DNA from 2 places in the Kitasatospora sp. NPDC054795 genome. Region 2 is predicted to be linked to the other one. Evidence: riboswitches for the same ligand, from Rfam matches in the RefSeq annotation. Region 2 holds a riboswitch; the other holds the start of a gene.
What was found. A riboswitch is a leader RNA that binds a small molecule or an ion and turns the genes downstream of it on or off. The one in region 2 is predicted to bind glycine.
Positions count from the first base shown of each region.

Region 1 (6,699 bases), on a different contig from region 2:
GGGCGCACGCCCTGCGCCTTGAGCTCCGCCGTACGGGTGTCGCAGGCCTGCTGGAAGAGCACCGGACGGGTCTCCCGCCACAGCTCCCGCCCGAACAGGAACGGCGAGTTGGCGCCGAGCGCGAGCTGCGGCCCGCAGATCGCCTGGGCCGCGTTCCACACCGAGGAGAACCGCTCCGGGGTCACCTGGAGGTGCAGCTGGAGCGAGGTGGCGGCGGCCTCGGCCACCATGGTGATCGACTCCAGCTGGAGGCGCTCGACCCCCTCGATGTCCAGGGCGATGTCCTCGCCGCGGGCGGCCAGGATCTGGTCGCTGAGCAGGCTGTACCGCTGGTTGTGGCTCATCGCGTCGAGCCCGGTGTGGGCGTGTTCCAGGGTCGGCAGGATGCCCACCATGACGATCCGGGCGCCCGCCTCGGCCGCCCGCCGGTCGGCGTAGCGCAGCCCGGTGTCGATCTCCTCGCGCAGTTCCTCGAAGACGTGCCCGCAGAGCCGGTGCGGCGTGATGTTGACCTCGATGTTGAAACGGCCCAGTTCGGTCTGGAAGTCGCTGGAGCCGATCGCGCTCAGCACCTGCGCGTTGTTCATGGCCGGCAGGCCCTGCTCGTCGGCCAGGTTGAGCTCGATCTCCAGGCCCATCACCGCCCGCGGCCGGTCGAAGCGGTCCTCGCGGAGCATCCGTCCGAGCGCTTCGAGACACGCGTGGAGCTTGCGCCGGTACAGCTGCCGGTCCGCCAGTTCCGCACGAGTCGCCACGACCTTCTCGCCCACGGTCCCCTCCTCCAGAGCCACCCCGTCGAGCACCCGGTCGACCGACCGTGCAAGCAGCATGCCCACCTCGAAGATCGATACCCGAATGCGCTTACTGGCTTGCATTGCAAGGCATCTGATGGAAAATCAGAAGAACTGTAGACTTGCCCGGCACCACAGCCTGTGATAAACAGATCACCCTGTGCATCTGTTCGAATTGGTACAGCGCTCCGGCCGGTCCGCCTCGCCCCGAAGGCCCTCGTCGACGGCGGCGACCGCGCCGGCACCGCGATCCTGCACAACCGGACACGGCCGGGCCCCCGTCACCGAAGACGCGTCGCCCGCCACGCCGGTATGCCGCACTCGCACGCCGATCTCGCTTGGAGAGGCGGACCCCGCCATGACTCTGCAACCCCCCCAGCCCCCGCCGAGCGCACTGCGCGCCGTCCTGGGCGCGCTCGACTCGGAGACCGCGCTGCGCCAGCCCGCCGCCGCAGCACTGCGTCATCCGACCGGCCCGCTGCTCCCCGCCCACCCTCTCGCGGTGCACGTCCTGACCGGCGGGCGCCCGGAGCTCCCGGCCGCCCGCCGCACCGGCTGGCGCTTCCTGATCAAGGACGGCGCCGAGGTGGCCGCCGCCGCCGAGGTGGTGCAGAGCACCGAGGGCCACACCTTCTCCCACTTCACCGCGGGCCCCTACCTCGACTCGACGGTCCGGGCGCTGCGCGAGGCCTGGCAGCTCGCCCAGACCTCCCGGACCCGCCAACAGCCCCGGCTGCTGACCTTCCCCGGCCAGTACGCCACGGCGCTGTGGCTGCACAGCCCCGACGGCGACCCGGCCGCCGACCTGCTGATCCCGCTGGCCCCGGCCCCGCTCGGCGTCACCGCGCACCGCGCCCGCCCGGCCGCCGAACTGCTGCCGCTGCTCGCCCGCACCCCGCTCGCCAGGCCGCTGCTGCTCGGCTCCTCCTGACCCACCGACGCCCCCTCGGGCCGCCGGGCCCACCCGCCCGGCGGCCCGAGGCCGTACCCGCGCGCCCGCACGGCGCCCCGCGGTCCCCGGCCCCGCCGGCACACCCGCCCCCGCGACTCCTCACCCGAACGGCGACCACCCGTCCGGGTCATCCGGCATGGCCTCATCGGGCCATGCCCCGACTGACCCGCTGGTGCGCCTTTTCCCGTCGGCCCCACCTGAACGGGTGATCTCTACCCGGGAGTTGTGGCGCATGTCACGAAATCCCTGCGCGCGGGTCCCGGGATGCCGACACTGGGAACCAGCGTGGAAGGACCCCCTGTCCTACCCACTTGAACGCCGGTCCACACTAGGCCGGCGTGCGGACAGGATCCGACCACCGCGGCGGTTCCGGACGGCACGGCCTCCGGCGACCGCACCACGGGGAGGATCGCAGAGCGAAGCGAGGGTACGCGTATGTGCCAGCACCGTCCTGAGTGCCCATCGGCCGAGTCCGAGGACCGCGAGGCGGCCGCGTCGGTGGCCCGTCATCCGGAGCAGGGCTGGAGCCTGCTCTGCAACGGCGTCGTCCTGTTCGAGGACACCGGAGAGCTGCTGCCCGACGGCCGGGTGATCGCCCCGCGCCGCCCCGTCGCCCACGCGGCCTGACCACCCGTACGGCCGTACGGCGGGGGCAGCCGCCGACTCGACGGCACCACGGGCAGGGCCCCGGCGGAAACTCCGCCGGGGCCCTGTCGTGCGGGTCGGACCTCCAGGGGCCCGGTCCGGTCAGACGCCGTACTCGTCCAGCGGCGGGCAGGAGCAGACCAGGTTGCGGTCGCCGTACGCGCCGTCGATCCGGCTCACCGGCGGCCAGTACTTGTCCGCCGGGTTCACGCCGGCCGGGAAGACCGCCTCCTGCCGCGAGTAGCCGTGCGCCCAGTCGCCGGCCAGCGTGGCGGCGGTGTGCGGGGCGTTGCGCAGCGGGTTGTCGTCGGCCGCCCACTCGCCCGAGCCGACCTTGTCGATCTCGGCCCGGATGGTGATCATCGCGTCGCAGAACCGGTCGATCTCGTACAGGTCCTCGGACTCGGTCGGCTCGATCATCAGCGTGCCGGCCACCGGGAAGGACATCGTCGGCGCGTGGAAGCCGTAGTCGATCAGGCGCTTGGCGATGTCGTCCACCGTCACGCCCGTCTCCTTGGTCAGCGGGCGCAGGTCGATGATGCACTCGTGCGCGACCAGCCCGCCCGGGCCGGTGTAGAGCACCGGGAAGTGCGGCGCCAGGCGCTTGGCGATGTAGTTGGCGTTCAGCACCGCGACCTGGGTCGCGCGCTTGAGGCCCTCGCCGCCCATCAGCCGGACGTACGCCCAGGAGATCGGCAGGATGGCCGCCGAGCCCCACGGCGCGGCCGAGATCGGGCCCACGCCGGTGGCCGGGCCGGCCTCCGCCTGCAGCGGGTGGTTCGGCAGGTACGGCGCCAGGTGGGCGCGCACCGCGACCGGGCCGACGCCCGGGCCGCCGCCGCCGTGCGGGATGCAGAAGGTCTTGTGCAGGTTCAGGTGGGAGACGTCCGCGCCGAACTTGCCCGGCTTGGCGAGGCCGACCAGAGCGTTCAGGTTGGCGCCGTCCACGTACACCTGGCCGCCGGCCTCGTGCACCAGGGCGCAGATGTCGGTGATCTGGGTCTCGTACACGCCGTGGGTGGACGGGTAGGTGACCATCAGCACCGACAGGTTGTCGCGGTGCTGCTCGATCTTGGCCTTCAGGTCCTCGACGTCCACGTCGCCGTCGACCAGGGTCTTCACCACGACCACCCGCATGCCGGCCATCACGGCGGAGGCCGCGTTGGTGCCGTGCGCGGAGGACGGGATCAGGCAGACGTCACGCTGGGTGTCACCGTTGGCGTGGTGGTAGGCGCGGACGGCCAGCAGGCCGGCCAGCTCGCCCTGCGAGCCGGCGTTCGGCTGGATCGAGACGGCGTCGTAGCCGGTCACCTCGACCAGCTGCTGCTCCAGCTGGCGGATCAGGGTGAGGTAGCCCTGGGCCTGGTCGATCGGCGCGAAGGGGTGCAGCTGGCCGAACTCCGGCCAGGTCACCGCCTCCATCTCGGTGGTCGCGTTGAGCTTCATGGTGCAGGAGCCCAGCGGGATCATGCCGCGGTCCAGCGCGTAGTCCCGGTCCGACAGGCGGCGCAGGTAGCGCAGCATGGCGGTCTCCGAGCGGTGGCTGTGGAAGACCGGGTGGGTCAGGTACTCGTCCTCGCGCAGCAGCGCGGCGGGCAGCGCGTCGGCGGTCTCGGGGACCTCGACCGGCTCGACGCCGAACGCGGCCCAGACGCCGGCCAGGTGCTCGCGGGTGGTGGTCTCGTCGGTGGAGACGGAGATCCGGTCCGCGCCGTCCTGGAACACGTTGATGCCGTTGGCACGGGCGGCGGCGGCGATCTCGGCGGCGCGGCCCGGGACGACGGCGGTGACGGTGTCGAAGAACTCGCCGTGCAGCAGCTCGACGCCGCCGGCCCGCAGGCCCTCGGCGAGGGCGGCGGCGTAGCGGTGGGTGCGGCGGGCGATGTCGGCCAGGCCGTCGGGGCCGTGGTAGACGGCGTACATCGAGGCCATCACGGCGAGCAGCACCTGGGCGGTGCAGATGTTGCTGGTGGCCTTCTCGCGGCGGATGTGCTGCTCGCGGGTCTGCAGCGCCAGGCGGTAGGCGCGGTTGCCGTCGACGTCGACGGAGACGCCGACCAGGCGGCCGGGCAGCGAGCGGGCGTACTCGGCGCGCACCGACAGGTAGCCGGCGTGCGGGCCGCCGAAGCCCATCGGCACGCCGAAGCGCTGCGAGGTGCCGCAGGCGATGTCGGCGCCCAGCGAGCCCGGGGACTTGAGCAGGGTCAGCGCGAGCAGGTCGGCGGCGACGGCGACGATCGCGCCCAGGCCGTGCGCCTGCTCGATCACCGGGGTGAGGTCGCGGACCACGCCGGTGGCACCCGGGTACTGGAGCAGCACGCCGAAGACGCCGCGCTCGGCGATCTCGGCCGGGATGCCCTCGGACAGGTCGGCGACGACGACCTCGACGCCGGTCGGCACGGCGCGGGTGTTGATCACCGCGACGGTCTGCGGCAGGGTCTCGGCGTCGACCAGGAAGACGCCGCCCTTGACCTTGGTGACGCGGCGGGCCAGCGCCATCGCCTCGGCGGCCGCGGTGCCCTCGTCCAGCAGGGAGGAGCCGGAGGTCGGCAGGCCGGTCAGGTCGGAGACCAGGGTCTGGAAGTTCAGCAGCGCCTCAAGGCGCCCCTGCGAGATCTCCGGCTGGTACGGGGTGTAGGCGGTGTACCAGGCCGGGTTCTCCATGACGTTGCGCAGGATCACCGGCGGGGTGAAGGTGCCGTAGTAGCCCAGGCCGATCATCGGCTGGAGCACCTGGTTGCGGCCGGCCAGCTCGCGCAGTTCGGCGAGGACCTGGGCCTCGGACCGGCCCGTGGGCAGGTCCAGGGCGGTGATGGAGCGGATCGCCTCGGGCACCGCGGTCCCGGCGAGCTCGTCCAGCGAGCCGTAGCCGACGGACGCCAGCATCTTCTCCTGCGCGGCGGCGTCGGGGCCGATGTGGCGGTTCTCGAAGGGGCTGGCCAGCTCAAGCTCGGTGAGGGTCGAGGCGCCGGTGGGGCGTCCCGCGTTCGGCTGGGCGTTCATGGTGGTCGAGGCCTCCTGGTCACGGACCGGCGGGGGTACGCACGCCGGCCGGCCCCACCGCTGCGGGCAGCGGACGAGCCTGGGCGCGCGGACCCAACAGGCCTCCCCCTCTGTCATCGGGACCTGAGAGCTTCACCCGCACGGAGCACTGTGGGCGCTCCGCCGGCTTGCACCGTCGGTGAGGGTGGTGATCGCCGGCTTCCGTGCCGACGCTCCTGCCCTGCTTTCCAGAGTGACCTACCCCACACGGTACGGATGCCTGAGAGATTCCGGGGAGGAGTTGCTCCTTCGGCGCTCCGACCAGCGGTTTTCGTGATCGGAGACTCTCCCGAGCGGGCTCTGCGGTCGCCGCCCAGGGTACCAGCGGGAGGCCCCCCGATCACGGGTGTGTCTGGTCACTGGAGGTCTACGCGCGTCCCCCGGACGGTCCAGTGCCAACCCCGTACGGCGCACGCGGGGTCGCGATCGTCCGATTCATGGCTTTTGGTGTGAAGTGGCGGACGGAATCGGGTGCTCCGGCCGCCTTCCTGCGGGAGTTCCGCAGGTTCAGCGCGCGGGAGGAAAGAAGTGCAGACGGACATCGACCCCCGGGACCTCATCGGCCACAAAGCCGTCGACCGCAACGGAGACAAGATCGGCACGGTCGACGAGGTCTACCTGGACGACGCCACCGGCCGGCCCGGGTGGGCCGCGGTCCGGACCGGCATCTTCGGCCGGGACGCCTTCGTCCCGCTGACCACGAGCGAGTTCGCCGGCGACGAGCTCCGGGTGCCGTACGACAAGTCGCTGGTGAAGGAGTCGCCGGACTTCGGCGTCGGCCAGCACCTGTCCCCCGCCCAGGAGCTCCAGCTCTACCGCTACTACGGCCTCGACACCCCGATGGACAGCCGCCCGAACGGCGAGAACGGGAGCCGGCCCAGGCAGCCCGACCTCGACTTCGGCACCACGGCGGCGGCCGCCGCCACGACGACCGCGGCGGCCCCGGCCAAGTCGCTCACCTTCCACACCCCCGAGCGGTCACCCGAGCGGTCGCCCGAGCACTCCCCCGAGCCCGCACCGGCCAGGCCCCCCGTTGCCGCAGCCCCCGTTGCCGCCGACACCACCAGGACCGCCCCGGAGGCCGACATGCGGACCCTCAGCACCCCCGCGGCCCCCATGGCCCCCCCGCCGGCCGGGCCCGGCTTCGCCGCACCCGCCGCCGCCGCCGCCCCCGCCGCCCCCGTCGTGGAGCCGAAGCCGCAGCCCGCCGCCACGCCCGTCCCCACGCGAGCCCCGGTGGCCACCGCGGCCGCGACCGTCACCGCCGCC
Region 1 is NZ_JBSHAP010000080.1:20,444-27,142, forward strand. It holds gene ACWGJO_RS26310 (glutamate--cysteine ligase) at 1-770, opposite strand, end outside; gene ACWGJO_RS26315 (hypothetical protein) at 1,150-1,722, shown strand; gene ACWGJO_RS26320 (DUF5999 family protein) at 2,179-2,370, shown strand; gene gcvP (aminomethyl-transferring glycine dehydrogenase) at 2,491-5,391, opposite strand; glycine riboswitch at 5,495-5,627, opposite strand; glycine riboswitch at 5,629-5,732, opposite strand; gene ACWGJO_RS26330 (PRC and DUF2382 domain-containing protein) at 5,959-6,699, shown strand, end outside.
Region 1: another riboswitch for glycine. It lies ahead of gcvP (aminomethyl-transferring glycine dehydrogenase); the one in region 2 lies ahead of gcvT (glycine cleavage system aminomethyltransferase GcvT).

Region 2 (6,699 bases):
TGGCCGCGGATCGGGCCGCCGAGCGAGGTCTGCACCGAGACCTTGTCGATCGCGTACTGGACGGCCTTGCGGCACTCGACGTTGTCGAACGGCGCGAGCTTGGAGTTGATCGCCATGTACACCAGACGGCCGCCGTAGGCGTTGTCGGTGCTGGCCTTCAGCTTCGGGTTCTGCAGGATCTGCGCCTGGGTCTGCGGGTCGACGCCGCCGCCCACCAGGTCGACCTGGGCGTTGCCGGCCAGCAGGTCCTTGTCGATGGTGGCCTGGTCGATGTTGAACTTGAGCACGATCTTGTCCGCGAGCTGCTTGCGGATCGGGTCGGTGCTCTTGTCCCAGTTGGTGTTCGGCACCAGGACGGCCTGCTTGCCGTCCTCGTAGGACTCGAACTTGTAGGAGCCCGAGGACGCGATCTTCTTCACGTACTCCGCACCGGTGTCCTTGGCCTGCGGGACGGGCACGGTCTCCGGGGCGCTGACCAGGTAGTCGAAGTCGGCGAAGGGGTGCTGCAGGTGGAAGACGATCGTGGTGTCGTCGGGCGTCTCGATCGAGTCGAGGCCGCCCTCCTTGTCCTTGTACGGACCCGCGTACGGCGTGGCGTTGTCGACCAGCAGGTCGTGGAAGTACACCGGGCCGTTGGAGTTCACGTCCAGCGCGTAGTTCGAGCGCTCGATGGCGTACTTGACGTCCTTCGAGGAGATCGGGGTGCCGTCGTCGTACTTCAGGCCCTTGCGGAGCTTGTACGTCCAGGTCAGGCCGTCCGCGCTCTGCTGGCCCATCGACTCGGCGAGGTCCGGGACGAGCTTGTTGCCCTCCTCGCCCGGCGCCGGGTTGAAGGTGGTCAGCGGCCGGCCGTACAGACGCGAGAAGTTGTAGATGTACGCGTAGTACGTGTTGCCCGGGTCGAGCGAGTCGGGGGTGCCCTTCATCTCGTAGGTCACCGTCCCGCCCTTCTTGTCCGAGGCGTTGACGATGCCCTTGGTGGCCGCGTTGGCACCGGAGCCGCCCTCGGCGGAGCCGGAGGCCGTGGAGGACCCTCCGTTCTTCGACGAACTGGTGCAACCGGTCACGACCAGGACCGCGGCGGCAGCCGCCGCGGTCAGGGCGACGGTACGGGACCTACGCATGGGTGAGATCAACCCCTTGAGGATGTGGAGGAGGGATTCTGACGCACCGTCGAGTGACGGGTGGTCCGAGTGACGCAAGGTCAGTTGTTCTTGGGGTCGAGGGCGTCGCGCAGCCCGTCGCCGAGCAGGTTGAAGGCGAGCACGGTGACGAAGATCGCCAGACCGGGGACCACCATGTACTGGGGGTCCACCTGGTAGTACCGGATCGCGTCCTGGAGCATCCCGCCCCAGGAGGCCTGCGGAGGCTGGATGCCGACGCCGAGGAAGCTCAGCCCGGCCTCGAAGAGGATGTTGGTCGGGATCAGCAGGGTCGAGTAGACCAGGATCGGACCGACCAGGTTGGGCAGCAGTTCCTTGAACAGGATGAACGGTCCGCGCGCGCCCAGGCTGCGGGCCGCGTGGACGAACTCCCGCTCGCGCAGCGAGAGCGTCTGGCCGCGCACGATCCGGCCCATGTAGGGCCAGTTGAAGAAGCCGATCACGAAGATCAGCACCAGCATGTGCAGCGGCAGGCCGTGCAGGCCGAACGCGCCGCCCTGGAGCGAGGTCGAGATCGCGATGGCGAAGAGCAGCAGCGGGAACGCCAGGAAGACGTCCATCACCCGGCTGATCAGGGTGTCCACCCAGCCGCCGTAGTAGCCGGCCATGATGCCGAGCACGGTGCCGATGGTGTTGGACAGCAGGGTCGCGCCGAAGGCGACCAGCAGGGAGACCCAGGAGCCCTCGATGACGCGGGTGAGCAGGTCACGGCCCTGGAGGGGGTCGACGCCGAGCGGGTGGTCCCAGCTCATGCCGCCCCAGTCGCCGAACGGCAGACCGCCGAGGTCGGCGTCCAGCAGGTCCTGGTGGAGGGCGTCCGGGTCGAGCCCGAACATCGACTCGATCGGCTTGGCGAGCACGGCGAGCAGGATCAGCAGGATCACCACGACGCCGCCGGCGACGGCGGCCTTGTCCCGCTTGAAGCGGGTCCAGGCGATCTGGCCGAGGGAGCGGCCCTCGATCTTCTTGGCCGGGCTTGCGGTGGCGGGTGCCTCCGGATCGTTCCCGGCGGTGGTCACGGTTGCGGTCATGGTCAGTTGGTCCCCTCGCCGACGGTGGCCGGCCCACGGGTGCCGGTCGCCGGCTTCGGCGGTGCGGCTGCGGACGTGCGGAGGTGCTTAGGAGGAGCGGGTGTTGACGGCAGTGCGTCGTGCACAGGCACTGCCACCACGCGGGATGGGCGTCGCGTGGGCGGACTGTCGGCGTGCGCGCTCGCCCTTGTGGGGTTCAAGCACGCGCGGTGCGTTGCGCAGAACTCTCTGCCATCCGAACTGGCTTGCGCCAGCCCTGCCAACCGACAGATGCCCAACTGTGATCTGCGTGCATGCACCTCCCCGGTCTTCGGCATATACCTCTTCACATGGCTGTAACTGCCATGTCAAGATGACCGGAGCACACATCCGGAAATTCGTCCGGAAAGCATCGAAGCCGACTTGATGGACAATCAAGTCGGCTTCGGGGAATGGGTTTTGGAATCAGCGCCCGGGGTAGCCGGGCCACGGCCGCTGCGGCGGCGGCGGCTGCTGCTGCCAGCCCTGCGCCGGCGGCTGGGTGCCGTAGCCGTAGCCCGGCATCGACTGCCCCGGGTACGGCGGCGGGGGCACCGGCGGGTACGGACCGGTCGGCGGGCGGCCCGCCTCCCGGTCGAAGAACGGCCGCGCGTTGGCGCGCATCCACAGCGCCACCGGGTCGTACTCGTCCGACATCGCCACCGTCGACACCGCGAGCCCCTCCGGGGCCACCGCGATCGCGCGCTGCATCAGCGCCCGCACCGCCTCCACCGCGGGCGGCGAACTCTCGTACAGGTCGAGGCCGATGGCCAGGTACGGCTCCCCCGCCGCGGGCTCCACCCAGGCCCGGCGCAGGGCCCGCACCGCGCGCACCTCGGCGGCCTGCCGCTCCAGCAACGCGAAGAACGGCTGGGCGTTCAGCTGCGGCTCGCTCAGCTTCAACGGCCCGGCCGGCAGCCGGTCCAGGCCCGCGGCGACCCGCCGCAGGTCCGCCCAGGGCACGCCGACGCCGCCACCGGGCGCGTGCGGGTTGAGCCACAGGCCCCAACGGGTGCGGTAGAGCGAGGCCGCGATCTCCCGGCCGGAGATGACCTCGTGGGCCCGCGCCCAGCCGGAGGCGGTCAGCTGCTCGGACGAGGTGACGGCCGGCGCGTAGCCGTGGCCGCTGATCTCCATGTTCCCGTACTGGGCGTCCGGGCTGCCCGGCGTGCCGTGCCACAGCAGCATCCAGACCTGGCCGTCCGCCAGCGCGTGCAGCAGCCGCTCGTACGCGTCGTAGCGCTCCGGCGCGACGTCGCGCAGGGCGCGCTCCAACGCGCCGGGATCAGCTCCCGGGCGCCCGGCCGGTGCCTGGCCCCAGGGCCCCGGCACACCGCCCGCTCCCGTTCCCGCACTCATGCGCCCACCTCGCCGCGCCTCTTTCCCTCAACCCGCCGGCCCGTCGGCCGTCTGCACGCACCCTATGGCGCTGCACCGGCCACCGCCACGGCGACGTGCCTTTGATACGAACCCCGCTCAGCCCCGCGAATAGAACGGCTGTACCCGGGTGAGCAGCCACTCGACCACCGGGTCGTCGGCGAGGTCGAGCAGTACGAGGTGGACGCCGCCGGGCAGCGGCGCGGTTCCCAGCGCTCGGCCGAGCGCGTCGTTCACCGCGGCCGGATCGGCCGGTACCGCCGGGTCCAGCTGGACGCCCACGAACATCACGGTCGGCTCGCCCTCGATGCTGGCCAGTGCCCTGCGGGCGGTCAACACTCCCGGCAGCGCCGACAGTTCGCCCCGGCAGGCGGCCAGGAAGTGCTCCGGGTCCTCGCCCGGCACCGGCTCGCGCAGCGCCACCCGGCCACCGGTCGGCGCCGTGGCGTCGTCGGCGGCCTCCCAGCGGTCCCCGCGCGGACCGCGGCGCAGTTCGGCGACCCCCTGCGGCGGCACCGGGATGCCCACGGCCGCGTCCGGGTTCACCGCGATGCCCACGCCCAGCGGCAGCCCGCGGGCGAACTCCCACACCGGCGCCACCGCGAAGGCCATCCCCGGCGCCTGCTGGAGGAACACCTCCTGCGAGGAGAACACCGGCACGTACGGATCGCCGCCCAGCTCGACGGTCGGCAGGTCCAGCGCCTGCCCCTGCGGATCGGCCCCGGCCGGCAGCGGCACCCACACCTGGCTGCGCGCCAGCACCTCGATCACCCTCGGCGTCGCGCCCGGGTCGCCCAGGGCCGCGGTCAGCACCTGCTCCAGCTCGTTGGCCGGCCAGGAACCGCCCGCCGGCGCCTCCTGCGGTCCGCCCCACCCCTGCTGCTGCTCCACCGGGTACCCCATGCGCCGCCGATCCCGCCCTCTGCCGCTCGGCCGCCCTCTGCTGCGCCGACGCGCAGCAGTCTAGGCCCCCGGGCCCTCCCCTTTAGGGCTCGTGTTCGGGTGCCCCGCGGGCCCCGGTCCCGGGTGCCGTCCCGGGCCCGCGTCCGGGTGCCGCGCGGGCCGGCGTCCGGATGGCGCGCGGTGTGACCGGGTCCCCTCTCCCCTCTCCGTCCCGGACGTGCCATGATGTGCCCGTCCGACGGCATGCGCCGCGGGCCCCCACAACTCCATACCGGCCGCTCGAACCCGCGCGGGAGAGCCCGGAGTGCCGTTCAGGTACAGCCGGCGCCGAAGGAGCAAGTCCTCCCCGGAATCTCTCAGGCACCCCTACCGCACGGGTTAGGCACATCTGGAAAGCGGCGCCCGGCCCTGTCGTGCGCCCACCCACGGTGCAAGCCGTCATGCTGTCCCCCAAGCTGGAAACAGCTGCGGGCGGCGGGCGGTGAAGCTCTCAGGTTCGACGACAGATGGGGAGACCCACGCCGCCGCATGCCCGCGCGCAGGGTCGGCCCCCACCGGGTCCGGTCCGGCGCGTGCACCCCTGAGTGCCCCGACCGAGGAGTTCCTGGCCATGTCGTCCCTCCGCCTGACCGCGCTCGACGCGCTGCACCGCGCCCTCGGCGCGACCATGACCGACTTCGCCGGCTGGGACATGCCGCTGCGCTACGGCAGCGAGCGCGAGGAGCACCTCGCGGTCCGCACCCAGGCCGGTCTGTTCGACCTCTCGCACATGGGCGAGATCACCGTCACCGGCCCGCAGGCGGGCGAGATGCTGGACCACGCGCTGGTCGGCTTCGTCTCCGCGTTGGGCGTGCTGCGCGCCCGCTACACCATGATCTGCGCCGAGGACGGCGGCATCCTGGACGACCTGATCGTCTACCGCCTGCGCGAGGACGCCTTCCTGGTCGTCGCCAACGCCTCCAACGCCCAGCTGGTCCTCGACGAGCTGATCGCCCGCGCCAAGGGCTTCGACGCCGTCGTCACCGACGACCGCGACACCTACGCGCTGATCGCCGTCCAGGGCCCGGAGGCCACCGGCATCCTGGCGAAGACCACCGACGCCGACCTGCCCGGCCTGAAGTACTACGCGATCCTCCCGGCCCGGGTGGCCGACCGCGACGTGCTGCTCGCCCGCACCGGCTACACCGGTGAGGACGGCTTCGAGATCTTCTGCCGGCCGGCCGACGCCGAGGCGGTCTGGCAGGCGCTGACCGCCGCGGGCGAGGGCCACGGCCTGATCCCGTGCGGCCTGTCCTGCCGCGACACGCTGCGCCTGGAGGCCGGCATGCCGCTGTACGGGCACGAGCTGTCCACCGACCTCACCCCGTTCGACGCCGGCCTGGGCCGGGTCGTCCGCTTCGACAAGACCACCAACGAGGGCGCCTTCATCGGCCGCAAGGCGCTGGAGCAGGCCGCCGCGGCGGCCGAGACCAACCCGCCGAAGGTGTTGGTCGGCCTGGTCTCCGAGGGCAAGCGGGTTCCGCGCGCCGAGTACACCGTGGTCTCCACCGAGGGCGAGCCGATCGGCCGGATCACCTCCGGCGCGCCGTCCCCGACCCTGGGCAAGCCGATCGCGATGGCCTACGTCGACGCCGCCCACGCCGCCCCCGGCAGCACCGTCGCGGTGGACGTGCGCGGCAAGCACGAGCCCGTCCAGGTCGTGGCGCTGCCGTTCTACAAGCGCGCCCGCTGAGCCTTCGCCGAGACCCCCGTTTTTCCGTTTGCGCACGTCGCGGCCGTCCGCGCGGCGGCCCGCTTCGTCGTACCCGCTTCCCATCCTGGAGAATGACGCCATGAGCAACCCCCAGCACCTGCAGTACACCAAGGAGCACGAGTGGCTGACCGCGGCCGCGGACGGTGTCTCCACGGTCGGCATCACGGAGCACGCCGCCACCGCCCTCGGTGACATCGTCTACGTGCAGCTGCCCGAGGTCGGCGACACCGTGACCGCCGGCGAGACCTGTGGCGAGCTGGAGTCCACCAAGTCGGTCAGCGACCTGTACTCCCCGGTGACCGGCGAGGTCACCGACATCAACCAGGACGTCATCGACGACCCGGCCTCCGTGAACGCGGACCCGTTCGGGAACGCCTGGCTGTTCAAGGTGCGCGTCGAGGCCACCGACGAGCTGCTCAGCGCCGACGAGTACGACGCGCTCATCAACCCCCAG
Region 2 is NZ_JBSHAP010000004.1:136,193-142,891, reverse strand. It holds gene ACWGJO_RS02840 (ABC transporter substrate-binding protein) at 1-1,124, opposite strand, end outside; gene ACWGJO_RS02835 (ABC transporter permease) at 1,205-2,194, opposite strand; gene ACWGJO_RS02830 (enhanced serine sensitivity protein SseB C-terminal domain-containing protein) at 2,639-3,571, opposite strand; gene ACWGJO_RS02825 (enhanced serine sensitivity protein SseB) at 3,689-4,492, opposite strand; glycine riboswitch at 4,773-4,874, shown strand; gene gcvT (glycine cleavage system aminomethyltransferase GcvT) at 5,103-6,224, shown strand; gene gcvH (glycine cleavage system protein GcvH) at 6,325-6,699, shown strand, end outside.